3 regions of the Bacillus aerius genome follow, and region 1 is predicted to be linked to each of the others. Evidence: a T-box and tRNA genes for the amino acid it is inferred to sense, from the RefSeq annotation. Region 1 holds a T-box; the other regions hold tRNA genes.

What was found. The T-box of region 1 lies ahead of ileS (isoleucine--tRNA ligase). A T-box ahead of a tRNA ligase gene usually reads a tRNA of that ligase, here a tRNA-Ile.
Region 2: it has a tRNA-Ile gene. The T-box ahead of ileS (isoleucine--tRNA ligase) is inferred to sense a tRNA for this amino acid. The anticodon was not compared.
Region 3: it has a tRNA-Ile gene. The T-box ahead of ileS (isoleucine--tRNA ligase) is inferred to sense a tRNA for this amino acid. The anticodon was not compared.

Annotation. Positions count from the first base shown of each region.
Region 1 covers NZ_JARYHO010000001.1:1,484,702-1,492,004, forward strand. The annotation lists gene M2353_RS07645 (ABC transporter ATP-binding protein) at 1-324, shown strand, start outside; gene M2353_RS07650 (YlmC/YmxH family sporulation protein) at 404-640, shown strand; gene pgeF (peptidoglycan editing factor PgeF) at 853-1,716, shown strand; gene M2353_RS07660 (YggS family pyridoxal phosphate-dependent enzyme) at 1,723-2,412, shown strand; gene sepF (cell division protein SepF) at 2,414-2,872, shown strand; gene M2353_RS07670 (YggT family protein) at 2,882-3,160, shown strand; gene M2353_RS07675 (YlmH family RNA-binding protein) at 3,215-3,991, shown strand; gene M2353_RS07680 (DivIVA domain-containing protein) at 4,018-4,512, shown strand; T-box leader at 4,572-4,809, shown strand; gene ileS (isoleucine--tRNA ligase) at 4,869-7,303, shown strand, end outside.
Region 2 covers NZ_JARYHO010000001.1:3,791,430-3,798,732, reverse strand. The annotation lists gene M2353_RS19650 (YaaC family protein) at 1-728, shown strand, start outside; rRNA gene rrf (5S ribosomal RNA) at 740-855, opposite strand; rRNA gene M2353_RS19640 (23S ribosomal RNA) at 917-3,847, opposite strand; tRNA gene M2353_RS19635 (tRNA-Ala) at 3,946-4,021, opposite strand; tRNA gene M2353_RS19630 (tRNA-Ile) at 4,036-4,112, opposite strand; rRNA gene M2353_RS19625 (16S ribosomal RNA) at 4,209-5,757, opposite strand; gene gyrA (DNA gyrase subunit A) at 6,124-7,303, opposite strand, start outside.
Region 3 covers NZ_JARYHO010000001.1:3,816,054-3,823,356, reverse strand. The annotation lists gene M2353_RS19785 (toxic anion resistance protein) at 62-1,123, opposite strand; gene M2353_RS19780 (5-bromo-4-chloroindolyl phosphate hydrolysis family protein) at 1,145-1,759, opposite strand; gene M2353_RS19775 (sigma factor G inhibitor Gin) at 1,888-2,079, opposite strand; rRNA gene rrf (5S ribosomal RNA) at 2,250-2,365, opposite strand; rRNA gene M2353_RS19765 (23S ribosomal RNA) at 2,427-5,357, opposite strand; tRNA gene M2353_RS19760 (tRNA-Ala) at 5,456-5,531, opposite strand; tRNA gene M2353_RS19755 (tRNA-Ile) at 5,546-5,622, opposite strand; rRNA gene M2353_RS19750 (16S ribosomal RNA) at 5,719-7,267, opposite strand.

The DNA.
Region 1 (7,303 bases):
ATCGCAAGAGCTTTAATGAATGATCCGAAGCTTCTGATCTTAGATGAACCTGTGACGGGTCTTGATTTTTTAGCAAGAGAACAGGTGCTAGAGACGATCTCATTGATTGCATCAAAACCAGATGCGCCCACATTGCTCTATACGACCCACCATGCAGAAGAGATTCTCCCGATTTTTCAGCACACCTTATTATTAAAAGAAGGTACTGTTTTTCATAAAGGGGAGACAAAGCAGATGATGACAAGTGACTTGCTTTCTTCCTTTTTTGAATGTCCAGTCGAAGTCATGTGGCAAAACGGCCGCCCTCACTTAAGTAAATTGTAGATAAGAGAAACTATTGGTCTGCTTCCCTGCTTTTCCATCATACATATTATAGTAGAAAACGAAAGGCGGGGAAGGACAGATGATCAGTATTTCTGAATTCCAAATCAAAGATGTCGTCGATGTGTCCAGCGGAAAAAAATTAGGTACTATTGGAGACATCGATATCAATGTCACGAGCGGTAAAATACAAGCGATTATCATTGGCGGTACAGGTAAAATGATGGGATTTTTCGGAAAAGAAGAGGAAATGATTGTCCCGTGGCGAAATATAGTAAAAATTGGCGAAGATGTGATACTTGTCCGTTTGTCTTCTTAATTTGTGTAAATTCCTCAACTAATAGATCAAATTTTCCTTAAAACAAGCTCTCCATTCTCAGCAATCAATGTCTTTTTCGGGTAAAAAGATTACGTTTTCATATCAATTTGAAAAAAAACCTGTAGAAAGGGCACATTTGAGTGTAATATTTAATGAATCCCACTAACTGTCTTAGCAGGTCTTGTGGTAAAATAGGAGCGATATAAAGAGAGATGAATGAAAGGTGGGAGGCAGCTTTGATAGACAAATATGACCCCTTTCAGCAGAAATCACCTGATGCAATGCTGATTCATGATTGGACGAACATGACATGTTCTGGAAAAGAGATATTGGCCGGTTTTACGACAAAAAATGGCGGCTTTAGTCTTTCTCCATATCAATCACTGAACACTGGACTCCATGTAGGAGATGATGCTTCTAGTGTCCAAATGAATCGTCAAGTCATTGCAGATGCTACTGCTGTGCCGCTCTCTAATTGGGTGTTTGCTGACCAAACACACGAGGATCGCATCATGAAAGTCACGAAGGAACAAAAGGGAAGAGGAAGTCTTCAGTATGATGAAGCGCTCTCTAGAACAGATGGTTTATACACCTCTGAACCAAACATCATGCTCGCTCTTTGTTTCGCTGACTGTGTTCCGCTTTATTTTCTAGCTCCGCAATCTGGGCTGATTGGAACGGCTCATGCCGGCTGGAAAGGAACCGTCAAACAAATTGGCGCTAACATGGTTGATGCATGGGTTCGCCAAGAAGGCGCTGATGCCGATCATATACAAGTCGTCATTGGACCATCCATTGGCAGCTGCTGCTACATAGTAGATGATGTTGTCATAGATCAAGTGAAACAGCTTCCTTTTTCAACAGAGGATGTGTATTCCGAGATTTCACAAGGACAATACAAAATTGACTTAAAAACACTAAACAAAAACGTATTACTTCATGCAGGATTAAAAGAAGAAAACATACATGTCAGTTCGATGTGCACAAGTTGCAATGAGCAGCATTTCTTCTCACACCGGCGTGATCAAGGGAAAACAGGACGTATGATGTCTTTTGTCGGGTTTAAGGAGGCATAAGTGCAATTGAATGTACGAGAGAATCTCAGACAAATAAATGAACAAATCAACGAAGCATGTAAAAGAGCAGGTAGAGATCCAGACGATGTATCGGTTGTCGCTGTCACAAAGTATGTCTCGATTGAACGAGCATTAGAAGCAAAGGATGCCGGAATTTTGCACTTTGGTGAAAATCGTGACCAAGGGTTACTTGAAAAACAGGAAGCCATAACCGATGAAAACATTAGCTGGCACTTCATCGGCAGTTTACAGACGCGAAAAGTGAAATCTGTCATTCAGACCATTGACTACTTACATTCGCTAGACAGAATGTCCCTTGCGAATGAAATTGAAAAAAGAGCGGATCACACGGTTCGCTGTTTTGTACAGGTGAACACATCACTTGAGGAGTCAAAACACGGCTTACAAAGCGAAGACGTGATTCCATTTGTCAAACAGCTCGCTGATTTCAAACATATTGAAATTGCTGGACTCATGACGATGGCTCCATTTACAGATGATCATACTGTGATACGAAACTGTTTTAAAACATTAAAAAGCCTTCAACAAGAGGTAAAACAACTGAACCAAGTAAATGCACCTTGTCAGCATTTATCGATGGGCATGTCAAACGATTTTGAAATCGCAATTGAAGAAGGTGCGACATTTGTTCGGATTGGCTCTTCACTTGTTGGAAATGAAACAGGAGGTGCGTGACATGAGCATAAAAAATAAGTTTAAAAGCTTCTTCACACTCGATGATGAAGAGTATGAGTACGAATATATTGATGAAGAAAGAGAACCAGCACAAGAAGAAAAAAACACAAAAGATAAAGCGGCATTTCAAGAGCGTCCTCAGGCAGGAAAACAAAATGTCGTCAGCTTGCAAAGCGTGCAAAAATCCTCTAAAGTGGTGTTAAGTGAGCCGCGTGTTTATGCAGAGGCTCAGGAGATTGCAGACCATATTAAAAATCGTCGTGCAGTCGTCGTCAATTTGCAGCGCATTCAGCACGATCAAGCAAAGCGAATCATCGACTTCTTAAGCGGAACGGTTTATGCAATCGGTGGAGACATTCAGCGTATTGGCTCGAATATATTCCTCTGCACACCTGATAATGTGGATGTATCTGGCACAATATCAGAGCTATTGACAGAGGAAGAACCTCAGAGGTGGTAAATCATAGTTATTCTAAATTTCATTTTTAATATTTTGGGTACGGTATTAACGATTTACTCATTCGCGATCATTATTTACATCTTTATGTCATGGGTGCCATCTGCAAGAGAAACAGCGATTGGCCGCTTCTTGACAAACATTTGCGAACCGTATTTAGAACCATTCCGTAAAATTATTCCGCCAATTGGCATGATTGACATCTCGCCGATTGTGGCATTGCTTGTGATTCGTTTCGCATCATCGTATGGACTAACTGGTCTTTATAATATGATTGTACGATTCATGTAAACAGGCTGCCGGGCTTGGCATCTGCCAGGCTCTTTTACATAAAAGGGGAACAAAATGAGCGATATTTATCAACATTTTAGAAAAGACGAACAGCCATTTGTCGACCAAGTATTAGGCTGGAAAAACATCGCACTCGAACAATATCGAATGAAATTAACAGACTTTCTTGATCCTCGTGAGCAGTTCATTACCCAGTCCGTGATTCAGCATTCTGATGAACTGGGTCTCATGTTTTTTGGCGGGTATGAGGAAGCAGAGCGGAAAAGGGCTTTGATCTATCCTGACTATTTAGCGCCGACCATACAGGATTTTGAACTGACTTATTTTCAGGTGAACTATGCGAAAAAGTTTATTTCTATAGAACACCCCAACCTTCTCGGTTCGCTCATTGGGACAGGCCTGAAGCGTCAAAAATTCGGTGATTTGTTGTTTTCAGAGGACAACGTGCAATTTATTTGTACAAGCGATGTTGCCGATTTTGTTCGGGCTCAGCTGACGCATGTCGGCAGAGCATCTGTTTCATTAGAGGAAATCAGCAAGGCAGATCTTCAGCCAGTCATCAGCAAAACCGATATCAAAGAAGATACGATTTCTTCACTGCGTCTTGACGCTGTATGTGCTGCTGTCAGCCGTCAGTCTCGGCAAAAAGCACAGCTTTTGGTCAAAAATGGTCTTGTCAAAGTAAACTGGAAAGTCACTGAAGACCCTTCCTTTACAATTGGTGAAGGTGATCAGCTCTCTGTCAGGGGATTTGGCCGCTTTAGCTTAAAAACAATTGATGGGAAGACGAAAAAAGATAAATTCAAAGTAACATTTGAGCTTCTGACATAACGAATTTGAATCTGGAGGTGGCAAGATTGCCATTAACACCTAATGATATTCATAATAAAACGTTCACAAAAAGTTTCCGCGGCTATGACGAAGATGAAGTAAATGAGTTTTTAAGCCAAGTACGTAAAGATTACGAGATCGTACTTCGCAAAAAGAACGAGCTTGAAGACAAAGTCAACGAGCTTGATGAAAGACTAGGCCATTTTGCAACAATTGAAGAAACATTAAACAAATCCATTCTTGTGGCGCAAGAAGCAGCAGAAGACGTGAAGCGTCATTCTGATAAAGAAGCGAAATTGATCATTCGTGAAGCTGAGAAAAATGCAGACCGTATTATCAACGAAGCGTTATCAAAATCAAGAAAGATTGCAATGGAAATCGAAGAGCTCAAGAAACAGTCGAAAGTCTTTAGAACTCGTTTCCAAATGCTCATCGAAGCTCAGCTTGATCTTCTGAAAAATGATGATTGGGATCATTTGCTGGAATATGAAGTTGACGCTGTCTTTGACGAAAAAGAATAAGCGCATCACCTTGACATGACGTGCTCATGTTGCATATAATACCATCATAAATTAACAAGAGATAAACGTTTGAAAGGGACACTCGCAGCGGTTACATGCGTAATAAAGCGAATCAGGGACGGTGGAAGCCTGACATTACGAAACGCTGCAATGAGATCACCCCTTTAGTTCCTTTTCTGAAATGAATGAGTAAGAAAAGGCGTCAGATCACGTTACGATTTTAGAGTGGATAAGCGGCAATTTCAAAGCGCTTGTCTAAAAGGGTGGTACCGCGAGACAAGCCTTCTCGTCCCTTATGGGATGAGAGGGCTTTTTTTATTGTTTTTTAATACGAATTTGCATGTGGAGGAATAGGTATGAACTACAAAGACACCTTATTAATGCCAAAAACAGAATTCCCGATGAGAGGGAACTTGCCGAACAAAGAGCCTGAAATCCAAGAGGAGTGGGCAGAAAAAGACATCTATCAAATGGTTTTAGAGCGGACAAAAGGACGCCCAACCTTTATTTTGCATGATGGACCTCCATATGCGAATGGTGACATTCATATGGGGCACGCACTCAATAAAATCCTCAAAGATTTTATTGTCCGTTTTAAATCAATGAATGGATTCCATGCACCGTACGTACCGGGCTGGGATACACATGGCTTACCGATTGAAACAGCCCTTACGAAAAATAAAAAAGTCAAACGCAAAGAAATGTCGACAGCAGAATTCCGTAAACTATGTGAGGAGTATGCTTGGAAACAAATCGAAGGTCAGCGCAATCAGTTTAAACGTTTGGGCGTAAGAGCAGACTGGGATAATCCATATGTGACATTGAAGCCTGAATACGAAGCGCAGCAAATTCTTGTCTTTGGTGAAATGGCGAAAAGAGGCTATATTTACAAAGGTCTTAAGCCTGTTAACTGGTCTCCATCAAGTGAATCAGCACTTGCTGAAGCAGAAATTGAATACAAGGACAAACGTTCACCATCGATTTACGTATCATTTAAAGTGAAAGATGGCAAAGGCTTACTTGAAAACGGCGAGCAGTTCATCATCTGGACAACAACACCTTGGACACTTCCTGCAAACCTTGGCATTTGTGTACATCCAAACCTAGAGTACAGTGTGCTTCAAGTGGGTACTGAGCGATATGTCATCGCATCTGAGCTAGTTGAACAAGTGGCAAAAACACTTGGCTTTGAAGAGTACGAAGTTGTGAAAACCTTAAAAGGTAAAGAATTAGATAAGGTCGTTGCAGCACATCCAATTTACGATAGAGATTCTCTTGTGATGCTTGGCGATCACGTCACAACAGATGCAGGAACAGGCTGTGTTCACACAGCGCCAGGTCACGGGGAAGATGACTTTATCGTAAGTATGAAGTACGGTCTTGATGTGTTATGTCCAGTAGATGAAAAAGGTGTGATGACAGAAGAAGCACCTGGTTTTGAAGGACTATTCTATGAGGATGCCAATAAAGCCATCACAGAACAGCTTGAAGCAAAAGGCGCATTGAAAAAGCTCGACTTTATCACGCACTCCTATCCGCATGACTGGAGAACGAAAAAACCAACAATTTATCGTGCAACTGCTCAGTGGTTTGCTTCCATTAAAGATTTCAGAGAAGCACTATTAGATAATATTAAAGAAACGAAATGGGTTCCAGCTTGGGGCGAAACGCGTCTGTTCAATATGGTGCGTGACAGAGGTGACTGGTGCATTTCAAGACAGCGTGTCTGGGGCGTTCCAATCCCAGTCTTCTATGCTGAAAATGGTGAGCCAATCATCACAGATGAAACGATTCAGCACGTCTCTCAATTATTTAGAGAACATGGCTCGAATATTTGGTTTGAAAAAGAAGCAAAAGAATTATTGCCTGAAGGCTTTACACATCCAGGCAGCCCGAATGGTGAATTTACGAAAGAGCAAGATATCATGGATGTATGGTTTGATTCTGGTTCTTCTCACCAAGCGGTATTAGAAGAACGAGATGACCTAGTTCGTCCGGCAGACCTTTACCTTGAAGGTTCTGATCAATATCGCGGCTGGTTTAACTCATCTTTATCTACAGCAGTTGCAGTCACTGGAAAAGCGCCATATAAAGGTGTTCTCAGCCATGGCTTTACGCTTGATAAAGAAGGACGCAAGATGAGTAAATCATTAGGCAATACGATTGATCCGACGAAAGTGGCGAAGCAGCTTGGTGCGGAGATTCTTAGACTTTGGGTATCTTCTGTCAACTATCAAGCCGATCATCCAGTGTCTGACGACATTTTAAAACAAGTCGCAGAAGTTTATCGTAAAATCCGTAACACGTTCCGCTTCTTGCATGGTAACCTGTTTGACTTTGATCCAGCAGTCAATGCAGTACCAGTCGAAGAGCTTCGCGAAGTGGATCAATATATCTTAATCAAATTAAACAAATTGATTGATAAAGTGAAAAAAGCTTATGATGATTACGAATTTGCGGTTGTCTATCATGCCATCCACAACTTCTGTACGATTGAGCTTAGCTCTTTCTATCTCGATTTTGCAAAAGATGTGGTATACATTGAGCATGCGGATCATCCAGACCGCCGCAGCATGCAAACGGTTTTCTATGAAACATTAATGGCGTTAGTGAAGTTGACAGCACCAATTCTTCCGCATACAGCAGATGAACTATGGAGCCACTTAAGCTTTGTTGAAGAGCCAAGTGTTCAGTTAACAGATATGCCAGAAGGTGTAGCTGTTCCTCAAGCAGAAGCGACAGAAGTGAAGTTTGACCGCTTTATGGAAGTACGTGACGATGTGCTAAAAGC
Region 2 (7,303 bases), 2.3 Mb from region 1:
CATGTTTGCTGACAGTGGATCCCGACTATCCTTCTCAAACCTCTGTCTTAGCTCATGGCGTCACCTCAAGAAAAAGAAAGAAGCAACATTATCGTTTTAGTGAGGATGAAGTCAAGATTCAGCGAAACGGATTATGTATGCATGTATTAAAGCACTTATTTCATTTAAATGGTCTTGAAGATGAACGATTTACGATGATCAATCTCCTTTCAAAAATACCTGAAATGGGTCATATTCTTGAGTTTCAAAAACAGCCCGCGACTTTAGTGAAAGTAGAGCAAGCAAATGGCATATTGATTCAAGATCATATTCCCTTGCTCTATAATATGTCTGCCGAACGTTTTATTGAGTATTTTGAGTTCCATACAACTTGGAAGCTTAAGCAACGAGAGGCTAAAAAACTAACATTTGATGTATTTTCAGAAGAAAACCCTGCTCTTGCTACTCATCTTCATTATGATTTAGAAATGAATCAATGGTTCATTCCATCAACGCGAGATGCCTTTTTAGGGATTCCTGAGATCATCAGCCATTACTTGTTAATGTATAACCTCAGTATGATTGCCCGCTACGAAACAGAATGGTGGTACGAGCTTTTATCTCAATATATTAGTGATGATTATGTCATGATTGAACGTTATATGGAGATTGCAGAGGATAAGTTTCCAGCTTATATCATGATGCTGCTAGAAGAAAACACAAAAAAGACCAGTTCCGATTGGAACTGATCCTTTGAAAAGCTTGGCGGCGTCCTACTCTCACAGGGGGAAACCCCCAACTACCATCGGCGCTGAAGAGCTTAACTTCCGTGTTCGGTATGGGAACGGGTGTGACCTCTTCGCTATCGCCACCAAACCTGATGGAGAGAATGTTCTCTCAAAACTAGATAACAACGTTCATTTTTCACATTAGAATATAGGTTAAGTCCTCGATCTATTAGTATCTGTCAGCTCCACGTGTCACCACGCTTCCACCTCAGACCTATCAACCTGATCATCTTTCAGGGATCTTACTTCCTTGCGGAATGGGAAATCTCATCTTGAGGGGGGCTTCATGCTTAGATGCTTTCAGCACTTATCCCGTCCGCACATAGCTACCCAGCGATGCCCTTGGCAGAACAACTGGTACACCAGCGGTGCGTCCATCCCGGTCCTCTCGTACTAAGGACAGCTCCTCTCAAATTTCCTGCGCCCGCGACGGATAGGGACCGAACTGTCTCACGACGTTCTGAACCCAGCTCGCGTACCGCTTTAATGGGCGAACAGCCCAACCCTTGGGACCGACTACAGCCCCAGGATGCGATGAGCCGACATCGAGGTGCCAAACCTCCCCGTCGATGTGGACTCTTGGGGGAGATAAGCCTGTTATCCCCGGGGTAGCTTTTATCCGTTGAGCGATGGCCCTTCCATGCGGAACCACCGGATCACTAAGCCCGACTTTCGTCCCTGCTCGACTTGTAGGTCTCGCAGTCAAGCTCCCTTGTGCCTTTACACTCTGCGAATGATTTCCAACCATTCTGAGGGAACCTTTGGGCGCCTCCGTTACATTTTAGGAGGCGACCGCCCCAGTCAAACTGCCCACCTGACACTGTCTCCCTGCCCGATAAGGGCAACGGGTTAGAAGGTCAATACAGCCAGGGTAGTATCCCACCGATGCCTCCACCGAAGCTAGCGCTCCGGTTTCCAAGGCTCCTACCTATCCTGTACAAGCTGTACCAACATTCAATATCAGGCTGCAGTAAAGCTCCACGGGGTCTTTCCGTCCTGTCGCGGGTAACCTGCATCTTCACAGGTACTATAATTTCACCGAGTCTCTCGTTGAGACAGTGCCCAGATCGTTGCGCCTTTCGTGCGGGTCGGAACTTACCCGACAAGGAATTTCGCTACCTTAGGACCGTTATAGTTACGGCCGCCGTTTACTGGGGCTTCAATTCGCACCTTCGCTTACGCTAAGCGCTCCTCTTAACCTTCCAGCACCGGGCAGGCGTCAGCCCCTATACTTCGCCTTACGGCTTCGCAGAGACCTGTGTTTTTGCTAAACAGTCGCCTGGGCCTATTCACTGCGGCTTCTCGGGGCTTTAACACCCTAAGAAGCACCCCTTCTCCCGAAGTTACGGGGTCATTTTGCCGAGTTCCTTAACGAGAGTTCTCTCGATCACCTTAGGATTCTCTCCTCGCCTACCTGTGTCGGTTTGCGGTACGGGCACCTCTCACCTCGCTAGAGGCTTTTCTTGGCAGTGTGGAATCAGGAACTTCGCTACTAAATTTCGCTCGCCATCACAGCTCAGCCTTCACGGGAAACGGATTTGCCTATTTCCCAGCCTAACTGCTTGGACGCGGATATCCAATACCGCGCTTACCCTATCCTCCTGCGTCCCCCCATTGCTCAAATGGTGAGGAGGTGGTACAGGAATATCAACCTGTTGTCCATCGCCTACGCCTTTCGGCCTCGGCTTAGGTCCCGACTAACCCTGAGCGGACGAGCCTTCCTCAGGAAACCTTAGGCATTCGGTGGACGGGATTCTCACCCGTCTTTCGCTACTCATACCGGCATTCTCACTTCTAAGCGCTCCACCAGTCCTTCCGGTCTGACTTCACTGCACTTAGAACGCTCTCCTACCACTGTTCGTAAGAACAGTCCGCAGCTTCGGTGATACGTTTAGCCCCGGTACATTTTCGGCGCAGAGTCACTCGACCAGTGAGCTATTACGCACTCTTTAAATGGTGGCTGCTTCTAAGCCAACATCCTGGTTGTCTAAGCAACTCCACATCCTTTTCCACTTAACGTATACTTTGGGACCTTAGCTGGCGGTCTGGGCTGTTTCCCTTTCGACTACGGATCTTATCACTCGCAGTCTGACTCCCAAGGATAAGTCATCGGCATTCGGAGTTTGACTGAATTCGGTAACCCGGTAGGGGCCCCTAGTCCAATCAGTGCTCTACCTCCGAGACTCTTACCTTGAGGCTAGCCCTAAAGCTATTTCGGAGAGAACCAGCTATCTCCAGGTTCGATTGGCATTTCACCCCTACCCACACCTCATCCCCGCACTTTTCAACGTGCGTGGGTTCGGGCCTCCATTCAGTGTTACCTGAACTTCACCCTGGACATGGGTAGATCACCTGGTTTCGGGTCTACGACCACGTACTCATGCGCCCTATTCAGACTCGCTTTCGCTGCGGCTCCGCATCTTCTGCTTAACCTTGCACGGGATCGTAACTCGCCGGTTCATTCTACAAAAGGCACGCCATCACCCGTTAACGGGCTCTGACTACTTGTAGGCACACGGTTTCAGGATCTATTTCACTCCCCTTCCGGGGTGCTTTTCACCTTTCCCTCACGGTACTGGTTCACTATCGGTCACTAGGGAGTATTTAGCCTTGGGAGATGGTCCTCCCGGATTCCGACGGAATTTCACGTGTTCCGCCGTACTCAGGATCCACTCTGGAGAGAACAACATTTCAGTTACAGGGCTGTTACCTTCTTTGGCGGGCCTTTCCAGACCTCTTCGCTTATATCGTTCCTTTGTAACTCCGTATAGAGTGTCCTACAACCCCAAGAGGCAAGCCTCTTGGTTTGGGCTGTTCCCGTTTCGCTCGCCGCTACTCAGGGAATCGCATTTGCTTTCTCTTCCTCCGGGTACTTAGATGTTTCAGTTCCCCGGGTATGCCTTCTCATACTCTATGTATTCAAGTATGGATACTACTCCATTACGAGCAGTGGGTTTCCCCATTCGGAAATCTCCGGATCAAAGCTTGCTTACAGCTCCCCGAAGCATATCGGTGTTCGTCCCGTCCTTCATCGGCTCCTAGTGCCAAGGCATCCACCGTGCGCCCTTTCTAACTTAACCATTTCTTACTTTAGAAAGAATCACTATGTGTGATGAACTTTGCATTGCATTCAATGTGAATGTATTACTTATTGTTATCTAGTTTTCAAAGAACACGTTGGTGGAGCCTAGCGGGATCGAACCGCTGACCTCCTGCGTGCAAGGCAGGCGCTCTCCCAGCTGAGCTAAGGCCCCGATTTAATAGAAGATGGTGGGCCTGAGTGGACTCGAACCACCGACCTCACGCTTATCAGGCGTGCGCTCTAACCAGCTGAGCTACAGGCCCATCTTTCATATCGAAGATATGATGTTGTAGGATCTTTTGCAAGTTCCTTCAAAACTAAACAAGACGAAAAACGTACGCTGCTCCATATATCCTTAGAAAGGAGGTGATCCAGCCGCACCTTCCGATACGGCTACCTTGTTACGACTTCACCCCAATCATCTGCCCCACCTTCGGCGGCTGGCTCCATAAAGGTTACCTCACCGACTTCGGGTGTTGCAAACTCTCGTGGTGTGACGGGCGGTGTGTACAAGGCCCGGGAACGTATTCACCGCGGCATGCTGATCCGCGATTACTAGCGATTCCAGCTTCACGCAGTCGAGTTGCAGACTGCGATCCGAACTGAGAACAGATTTGTGGGATTGGCTAAACCTTGCGGTCTCGCAGCCCTTTGTTCTGTCCATTGTAGCACGTGTGTAGCCCAGGTCATAAGGGGCATGATGATTTGACGTCATCCCCACCTTCCTCCGGTTTGTCACCGGCAGTCACCTTAGAGTGCCCAACTGAATGCTGGCAACTAAGATCAAGGGTTGCGCTCGTTGCGGGACTTAACCCAACATCTCACGACACGAGCTGACGACAACCATGCACCACCTGTCACTCTGTCCCCGAAGGGAAAGCCCTATCTCTAGGGTTGTCAGAGGATGTCAAGACCTGGTAAGGTTCTTCGCGTTGCTTCGAATTAAACCACATGCTCCACCGCTTGTGCGGGCCCCCGTCAATTCCTTTGAGTTTCAGTCTTGCGACCGTACTCCCCAGGCGGAGTGCTTAATGCGTTAGCTGCAGCACTAAGGGGCGGAAACCCCCTAACACTTAGCACTCATCGTTTACGGCGTGGACTACCAGGGTATCTAATCCTGTTCGCTCCCCACGCTTTCGCTCCTCAGCGTCAGTTACAGACCAGAGAGTCGCCTTCGCCACTGGTGTTCCTCCACATCTCTACGCATTTCACCGCTACACGTGGAATTCCACTCTCCTCTTCTGCACTCAAGTTTCCCAGTTTCCAATGACCCTCCCCGGTTGAGCCGGGGGCTTTCACATCAGACTTAAGAAACCGCCTGCGAGCCCTTTACGCCCAATAATTCCGGACAACGCTTGCCACCTACGTATTACCGCGGCTGCTGGCACGTAGTTAGCCGTGGCTTTCTGGTTAGGTACCGTCAAGGTGCAAGCAGTTACTCTTGCACTTGTTCTTCCCTAACAACAGAGCTTTACGATCCGAAAACCTTCATCACTCACGCGGCGTTGCTCCGTCAGACTTTCGTCCATTGCGGAAGATTCCCTACTGCTGCCTCCCGTAGGAGTCTGGGCCGTGTCTCAGTCCCAGTGTGGCCGATCACCCTCTCAGGTCGGCTACGCATCGTCGCCTTGGTGAGCCGTTACCTCACCAACTAGCTAATGCGCCGCGGGTCCATCTGTAAGTGACAGCCGAAACCGTCTTTCATCCTTGAACCATGCGGTTCAAGGAACTATCCGGTATTAGCTCCGGTTTCCCGGAGTTATCCCAGTCTTACAGGCAGGTTACCCACGTGTTACTCACCCGTCCGCCGCTAACATCCGGGAGCAACCTCCCTTCTGTCCGCTCGACTTGCATGTATTAGGCACGCCGCCAGCGTTCGTCCTGAGCCAGGATCAAACTCTCCGAAAAAGTACAAAACCGAAGTTTTGTTTTTCGTCAGCGTTTGACTGACTACCTATGATGTATCATAGGATTTTTTTATAAAAACTCGAATTAACAGGTACGTTTTGTCTTGTTTAGTTTTCAAAGAACTTGTTTGTCACTCTCTCAAAGCGACCACTTAAATATATCATATATCTCTATCAATAGTCAACATTTTTCTTGAAAAACATTTTATTTTTTTAAGAAGTTTTTGTTATGAAAGAGATAAAAAATAGAGCCTCTTTTTGCTCCTTTGAAAGATTAACACATATCTATGAAAAAAGCATTATAAACTTCAAAAAAAATCATGTTTTTTCAAAAAAAAATAAAGCCGGTGAAAAACCGGCTTTATCTTTACTCAGATTGCTCTTGATCTGACTCTACATTTTCTACGTTTTCTTCACTATTCTCTTCATCGTCTTCTGGTGATTGTTCTACTAATGCCACTGTAGCGACATGTTCATCATCACCTAGACGGATCAGACGGACACCTTGAGTGACTCGGCCTGTTGTGGAGATATCTGAAACAGCCATACGGATGATGACACCACTACCTGTAATAATCATCAAGTCTTCTTCAGCTTCAGCGTTAGTCGCCTTCACTGCAACAAGCGGACCGTTGTTGTCAGTGATCTTGCACGTTTTCAGACCTTTACCACCACGGCTTTGGACACGATATTCTTTTTCAGGCGTTAATTTACCATAACCTTTTTCAGTTACGATCAATACATTTGCATCTGGCTCAAGGATTTCCATTCCAACGACGATGTCATCCTCAGAAAGTGTGATCCCTTTAACTCCAGCTGCTGTACGTCCCATTTCACGAACATCTGTCTCGTCGAAACGAATGAGCATTCCTTTTTTCGTTCCGATGATGATTTGTTTTTCACCATTGGTTAAACGAACAGCCATCAATTCATCTTCATCACGCAGGCTGAGTGCAATCAAACCGTTGTTACGGATGTTTGCAAATTGAGACAATGACGTTCGTTTCGATACACCGTGTCTTGTTGTAAAGAAGAGATACGAATCTTCATCAAATTCGCTGACTGGAATAATGGCGTTTATCCACTCTCCCTTTTCTACTTCAAGAAGGTTAATAATCGGAATCCCTTTCGCTGTTCGTCCGAATTCAGGGATCTCATAGCCCTTCGCTCGATAGACCTTCCCTTTATTAGAGAAGAAGAGAATCGTATCGTGCGTAGATGTTGAGATCAGCTGTTCAACGAAATCATCTTCGTTGGTTCCCATTCCTTGTACACCTTTACCGCCTCTTTTTTGACTGCGGTATGTTGATGCAGGCAGGCGCTTAATATAACCATTATGAGTCAGTGTGATCACAATATTTTCAACAGGAATCAAATCTTCGTCTTCGATTGTTTCTATACCCGCTGTCACAATTTCTGTGCGGCGCGTATCATTGAAGCGTTCTTTGATTTCTGTTAATTCTTCTCTAATGATTTCTAGAACTTTCTCATTGTCTGCTAGAATGGCTTTCAATTCAGCAATCAATTCAACAAGCCCTTTGTATTCA
Region 3 (7,303 bases), 2.3 Mb from region 1:
CACTTAAACGATATCTTATATCTATTATAACGTTCAAACAAGTGAACTGAAAGATGGATTCTCATTCCTTTATTGGTTTATGATTCACCAGCTTCTGCTCTGCCTCATGCATGCTACTTTTTAATTGAGCTCGTTCTTGGCTCCCATGTTCTTTTACCTGCAACGTTTCCTGCAATGTTTCGGCCAATTGGCGCTGAACCTTTTTCAACGTATCTATAGGCGTTAAGGATGCATCTTCAAGCAGCTGTCCTTGCTGCTTCGATACCTGTTCATATGTTTGCTGGATACGCTGCTCAAGCGCTGAATTGGCTCGTTGCTGAATATGATTGAACGCAATCGACATTTGGTTGATCCATAAAGGAATTGATGCGGAAACAGTTGATTGAATATGATTGGCTAATGTATGGTTTGTATGCTGAATCATTCGAATTTGGGCATTACATTGCAGTGCGATTTGACGGCTCAACAACAAATCATACTTCCGTTCTTTTAATCTCTCCATATATTCTTCTTCATCGACTTCCCGACTCATCAATTGTTCCTCTAATGTCCGATCATGTGACTGTGATTCTGTTAGGGCATGTTGCTCTAACAGCGTCAATTTTGCTTCAACTGCTGCAACCTGTAACGTCATCTCTTGAAAGTATGATTGATTTTCCTCAAATAAACGCTCTAATAACTTATGATCCGAAATTAACACACCTCTTGCGTAACGAAGCCTTGCTGACAATCTCTCTATCTGTGCTTCTGCTTGTTTAAAACGAGATATGATCTCCTGAGTAGAACGCTTTTCTCGCTGAAACAACCTTAAAAAAAAGCCTCGCTTCTTTGGCAATAAATCCTCTGGCTCCACTAAATGCAGTTGCTGCAAAAAAGCTTCTAGAACGTCTCCGATTTGATCAATATCTTTTTTCTCCACATATTGCATCATTTGTTTTGATTGTTCTAACAATCGTTCCTGCACACGTGTGCCATAGAAAAGCAGTTTTTGTGGATGGTCAGGGATCTTCTCAGCTCGCTGTAGCGCCTCCTGCTTTTCCTCATCAGATAAGGTATCAAACACCCGAAACGGAAGATCTGTAGTAGATGGGGCTGGTGGTATGACTGGATCTTCTAGTTTCATCGAGTTTGACTCCTTTCATATCTATTTTTTAATCATTTTATCGGCCACTTCAAGTTCAATATGAAGTGCTTCTATATCTCTTCCTAAAACTTGCTGTAAATCATTCGTTAATTGCTTTTGCAGTTCAGTCAGCGTAACTCGAGTTTGGCTTAATGTCATTTCAAGCTCATGGCTACGATTCGGCTGATTATACAGCAGTGCATATTTCTCAGTTAATTCAACAACAGAATCCAAACTCTCAAAATAAAACCGCTGTGCATCATAAAACCGGTTCGGTTCCTTTTTTGTTATCGTATAGATGCGTCGTGCAAGCCGAAGAATTTCATAATTATGCTTGATCGTCTGTACGTTCTTCACAGCAAATAAAGCTTTCTTCAAACGAACCAGCTTTTGCCCAGCTTCTTTTAAGTGCTGTTTAATATATACATAATCACTGCGAGACAGTCCGTGTTTCTTCAAAAACAACTGGAAGGCAGCCCATCGGCTTCCTGCAAACATCACACCCCACCCAATCATCGCATACAGTATCGACAATCCAACATGATGATGGAAAACACCAATACTGACAGTTAAAATCACCAGCGAAAAAAGAGTAGAGAGAACGGCCCATACAAATGTGTAAAAAATTGATTTCATGTTCATCGACTCCTATGAATAATCAGGCTCTCTGTTTATCTTATTATTTATTACGGTTGATGTCCAAACTAAGTTCCAAAAAACAGGCCCAATCCCTGATTGCCCATAAAAAAAGACCAACTAATGGTCTATGAATACAAAGGCGGCGTATGAAGATTTTTAAGCTTTCTTACATAATCAGCATAACTAGGATCCGAGGTTGATGTAGAAATTAACTTCCGTTCACAATCTCGGCATAAAAACTGATGATATAAATAAATTCCCTTTGTTTTTTTCTCTTCACAAATCAAACAAATTGCTTCTCGCTCTTTTTTGCTCATTGTGACACCTCCACTTATAGCTTCAGTATGCCCTAGCGCTTTCAATTGTATACAAAATTAAGAATGTTTTAGATGATAGTTTAGTATATGTATCCATGCCAGATCGAGTGTTTGTTCCTTTTTTAAAACACAAAAAAGACCAGTTCCGACTGGAACTGATCCTTTGAAAAGCTTGGCGGCGTCCTACTCTCACAGGGGGAAACCCCCAACTACCATCGGCGCTGAAGAGCTTAACTTCCGTGTTCGGTATGGGAACGGGTGTGACCTCTTCGCTATCGCCACCAAACCTGATGGAGAGAATGTTCTCTCAAAACTAGATAACAATGTTCATTTTTCACATTAGAATATAGGTTAAGTCCTCGATCTATTAGTATCTGTCAGCTCCACGTGTCACCACGCTTCCACCTCAGACCTATCAACCTGATCATCTTTCAGGGATCTTACTTCCTTGCGGAATGGGAAATCTCATCTTGAGGGGGGCTTCATGCTTAGATGCTTTCAGCACTTATCCCGTCCGCACATAGCTACCCAGCGATGCCCTTGGCAGAACAACTGGTACACCAGCGGTGCGTCCATCCCGGTCCTCTCGTACTAAGGACAGCTCCTCTCAAATTTCCTGCGCCCGCGACGGATAGGGACCGAACTGTCTCACGACGTTCTGAACCCAGCTCGCGTACCGCTTTAATGGGCGAACAGCCCAACCCTTGGGACCGACTACAGCCCCAGGATGCGATGAGCCGACATCGAGGTGCCAAACCTCCCCGTCGATGTGGACTCTTGGGGGAGATAAGCCTGTTATCCCCGGGGTAGCTTTTATCCGTTGAGCGATGGCCCTTCCATGCGGAACCACCGGATCACTAAGCCCGACTTTCGTCCCTGCTCGACTTGTAGGTCTCGCAGTCAAGCTCCCTTGTGCCTTTACACTCTGCGAATGATTTCCAACCATTCTGAGGGAACCTTTGGGCGCCTCCGTTACATTTTAGGAGGCGACCGCCCCAGTCAAACTGCCCACCTGACACTGTCTCCCTGCCCGATAAGGGCAGCGGGTTAGAAGGTCAATACAGCCAGGGTAGTATCCCACCGATGCCTCCACCGAAGCTAGCGCTCCGGTTTCCAAGGCTCCTACCTATCCTGTACAAGCTGTACCAACATTCAATATCAGGCTGCAGTAAAGCTCCACGGGGTCTTTCCGTCCTGTCGCGGGTAACCTGCATCTTCACAGGTACTATAATTTCACCGAGTCTCTCGTTGAGACAGTGCCCAGATCGTTGCGCCTTTCGTGCGGGTCGGAACTTACCCGACAAGGAATTTCGCTACCTTAGGACCGTTATAGTTACGGCCGCCGTTTACTGGGGCTTCAATTCGCACCTTCGCTTACGCTAAGCGCTCCTCTTAACCTTCCAGCACCGGGCAGGCGTCAGCCCCTATACTTCGCCTTACGGCTTCGCAGAGACCTGTGTTTTTGCTAAACAGTCGCCTGGGCCTATTCACTGCGGCTTCTCGGGGCTTTAACACCCTAAGAAGCACCCCTTCTCCCGAAGTTACGGGGTCATTTTGCCGAGTTCCTTAACGAGAGTTCTCTCGATCACCTTAGGATTCTCTCCTCGCCTACCTGTGTCGGTTTGCGGTACGGGCACCTCTCACCTCGCTAGAGGCTTTTCTTGGCAGTGTGGAATCAGGAACTTCGCTACTAAATTTCGCTCGCCATCACAGCTCAGCCTTCACGGGAAACGGATTTGCCTATTTCCCAGCCTAACTGCTTGGACGCGGATATCCAATACCGCGCTTACCCTATCCTCCTGCGTCCCCCCATTGCTCAAATGGTGAGGAGGTGGTACAGGAATATCAACCTGTTGTCCATCGCCTACGCCTTTCGGCCTCGGCTTAGGTCCCGACTAACCCTGAGCGGACGAGCCTTCCTCAGGAAACCTTAGGCATTCGGTGGACGGGATTCTCACCCGTCTTTCGCTACTCATACCGGCATTCTCACTTCTAAGCGCTCCACCAGTCCTTCCGGTCTGACTTCACTGCACTTAGAACGCTCTCCTACCACTGTTCGTAAGAACAGTCCGCAGCTTCGGTGATACGTTTAGCCCCGGTACATTTTCGGCGCAGAGTCACTCGACCAGTGAGCTATTACGCACTCTTTAAATGGTGGCTGCTTCTAAGCCAACATCCTGGTTGTCTAAGCAACTCCACATCCTTTTCCACTTAACGTATACTTTGGGACCTTAGCTGGCGGTCTGGGCTGTTTCCCTTTCGACTACGGATCTTATCACTCGCAGTCTGACTCCCAAGGATAAGTCATCGGCATTCGGAGTTTGACTGAATTCGGTAACCCGGTAGGGGCCCCTAGTCCAATCAGTGCTCTACCTCCGAGACTCTTACCTTGAGGCTAGCCCTAAAGCTATTTCGGAGAGAACCAGCTATCTCCAGGTTCGATTGGCATTTCACCCCTACCCACACCTCATCCCCGCACTTTTCAACGTGCGTGGGTTCGGGCCTCCATTCAGTGTTACCTGAACTTCACCCTGGACATGGGTAGATCACCTGGTTTCGGGTCTACGACCACGTACTCATGCGCCCTATTCAGACTCGCTTTCGCTGCGGCTCCGCATCTTCTGCTTAACCTTGCACGGGATCGTAACTCGCCGGTTCATTCTACAAAAGGCACGCCATCACCCGTTAACGGGCTCTGACTACTTGTAGGCACACGGTTTCAGGATCTATTTCACTCCCCTTCCGGGGTGCTTTTCACCTTTCCCTCACGGTACTGGTTCACTATCGGTCACTAGGGAGTATTTAGCCTTGGGAGATGGTCCTCCCGGATTCCGACGGAATTTCACGTGTTCCGCCGTACTCAGGATCCACTCTGGAGAGAACAACATTTCAGTTACAGGGCTGTTACCTTCTTTGGCGGGCCTTTCCAGACCTCTTCGCTTATATCGTTCCTTTGTAACTCCGTATAGAGTGTCCTACAACCCCAAGAGGCAAGCCTCTTGGTTTGGGCTGTTCCCGTTTCGCTCGCCGCTACTCAGGGAATCGCATTTGCTTTCTCTTCCTCCGGGTACTTAGATGTTTCAGTTCCCCGGGTATGCCTTCTCATACTCTATGTATTCAAGTATGGATACTACTCCATTACGAGCAGTGGGTTTCCCCATTCGGAAATCTCCGGATCAAAGCTTGCTTACAGCTCCCCGAAGCATATCGGTGTTCGTCCCGTCCTTCATCGGCTCCTAGTGCCAAGGCATCCACCGTGCGCCCTTTCTAACTTAACCATTTCTTACTTTAGAAAGAATCACTATGTGTGATGAACTTTGCATTGCATTCAATGTGAATGTATTACTTATTGTTATCTAGTTTTCAAAGAACACGTTGGTGGAGCCTAGCGGGATCGAACCGCTGACCTCCTGCGTGCAAGGCAGGCGCTCTCCCAGCTGAGCTAAGGCCCCGATTTAATAGAAGATGGTGGGCCTGAGTGGACTCGAACCACCGACCTCACGCTTATCAGGCGTGCGCTCTAACCAGCTGAGCTACAGGCCCATCTTTCATATCGAAGATATGATGTTGTAGGATCTTTTGCAAGTTCCTTCAAAACTAAACAAGACGAAAAACGTACGCTGCTCCATATATCCTTAGAAAGGAGGTGATCCAGCCGCACCTTCCGATACGGCTACCTTGTTACGACTTCACCCCAATCATCTGCCCCACCTTCGGCGGCTGGCTCCATAAAGGTTACCTCACCGACTTCGGGTGTTGCAAACTCTCGTGGTGTGACGGGCGGTGTGTACAAGGCCCGGGAACGTATTCACCGCGGCATGCTGATCCGCGATTACTAGCGATTCCAGCTTCACGCAGTCGAGTTGCAGACTGCGATCCGAACTGAGAACAGATTTGTGGGATTGGCTAAACCTTGCGGTCTCGCAGCCCTTTGTTCTGTCCATTGTAGCACGTGTGTAGCCCAGGTCATAAGGGGCATGATGATTTGACGTCATCCCCACCTTCCTCCGGTTTGTCACCGGCAGTCACCTTAGAGTGCCCAACTGAATGCTGGCAACTAAGATCAAGGGTTGCGCTCGTTGCGGGACTTAACCCAACATCTCACGACACGAGCTGACGACAACCATGCACCACCTGTCACTCTGTCCCCGAAGGGAAAGCCCTATCTCTAGGGTTGTCAGAGGATGTCAAGACCTGGTAAGGTTCTTCGCGTTGCTTCGAATTAAACCACATGCTCCACCGCTTGTGCGGGCCCCCGTCAATTCCTTTGAGTTTCAGTCTTGCGACCGTACTCCCCAGGCGGAGTGCTTAATGCGTTAGCTGCAGCACTAAGGGGCGGAAACCCCCTAACACTTAGCACTCATCGTTTACGGCGTGGACTACCAGGGTATCTAATCCTGTTCGCTCCCCACGCTTTCGCTCCTCAGCGTCAGTTACAGACCAGAGAGTCGCCTTCGCCACTGGTGTTCCTCCACATCTCTACGCATTTCACCGCTACACGTGGAATTCCACTCTCCTCTTCTGCACTCAAGTTTCCCAGTTTCCAATGACCCTCCCCGGTTGAGCCGGGGGCTTTCACATCAGACTTAAGAAACCGCCTGCGAGCCCTTTACGCCCAATAATTCCGGACAACGCTTGCCACCTACGTATTACCGCGGCTGCTGGCACGTAGTTAGCCGTGGCTTTCTGGTTAGGTACCGTCAAGGTGCAAGCAGTTACTCTTGCACTTGTTCTTCCCTAACAACAGAGCTTTACGATCCGAAAACCTTCATCACTCACGCGGCGTTGCTCCGTCAGACTTTCGTCCATTGCGGAAGATTCCCTACTGCTGCCTCCCGTAGGAGTCTGGGCCGTGTCTCAGTCCCAGTGTGGCCGATCACCCTCTCAGGTCGGCTACGCATCGTCGCCTTGGTGAGCCGTTACCTCACCAACTAGCTAATGCGCCGCGGGTCCATCTGTAAGTGACAGCCGAAACCGTCTTTCATCCTTGAACCATGCGGTTCAAGGAACTATCCGGTATTAGCTCCGGTTTCCCGGAGTTATCCCAGTCTTACAGGCAGGTTACCCACGTGTTACTCACCCGTCCGCCGCTAACATCCGGGAGCAAGCTCCCTTCTGTCCGCTCGACTTGCATGTATTAGGCACGCCGCCAGCGTTCGTCCTGAGCCAGGATCAAACTCTCCGAAAAAGTACAAAACCGAAGTTTTGTTTTTCGTCAGTGTTT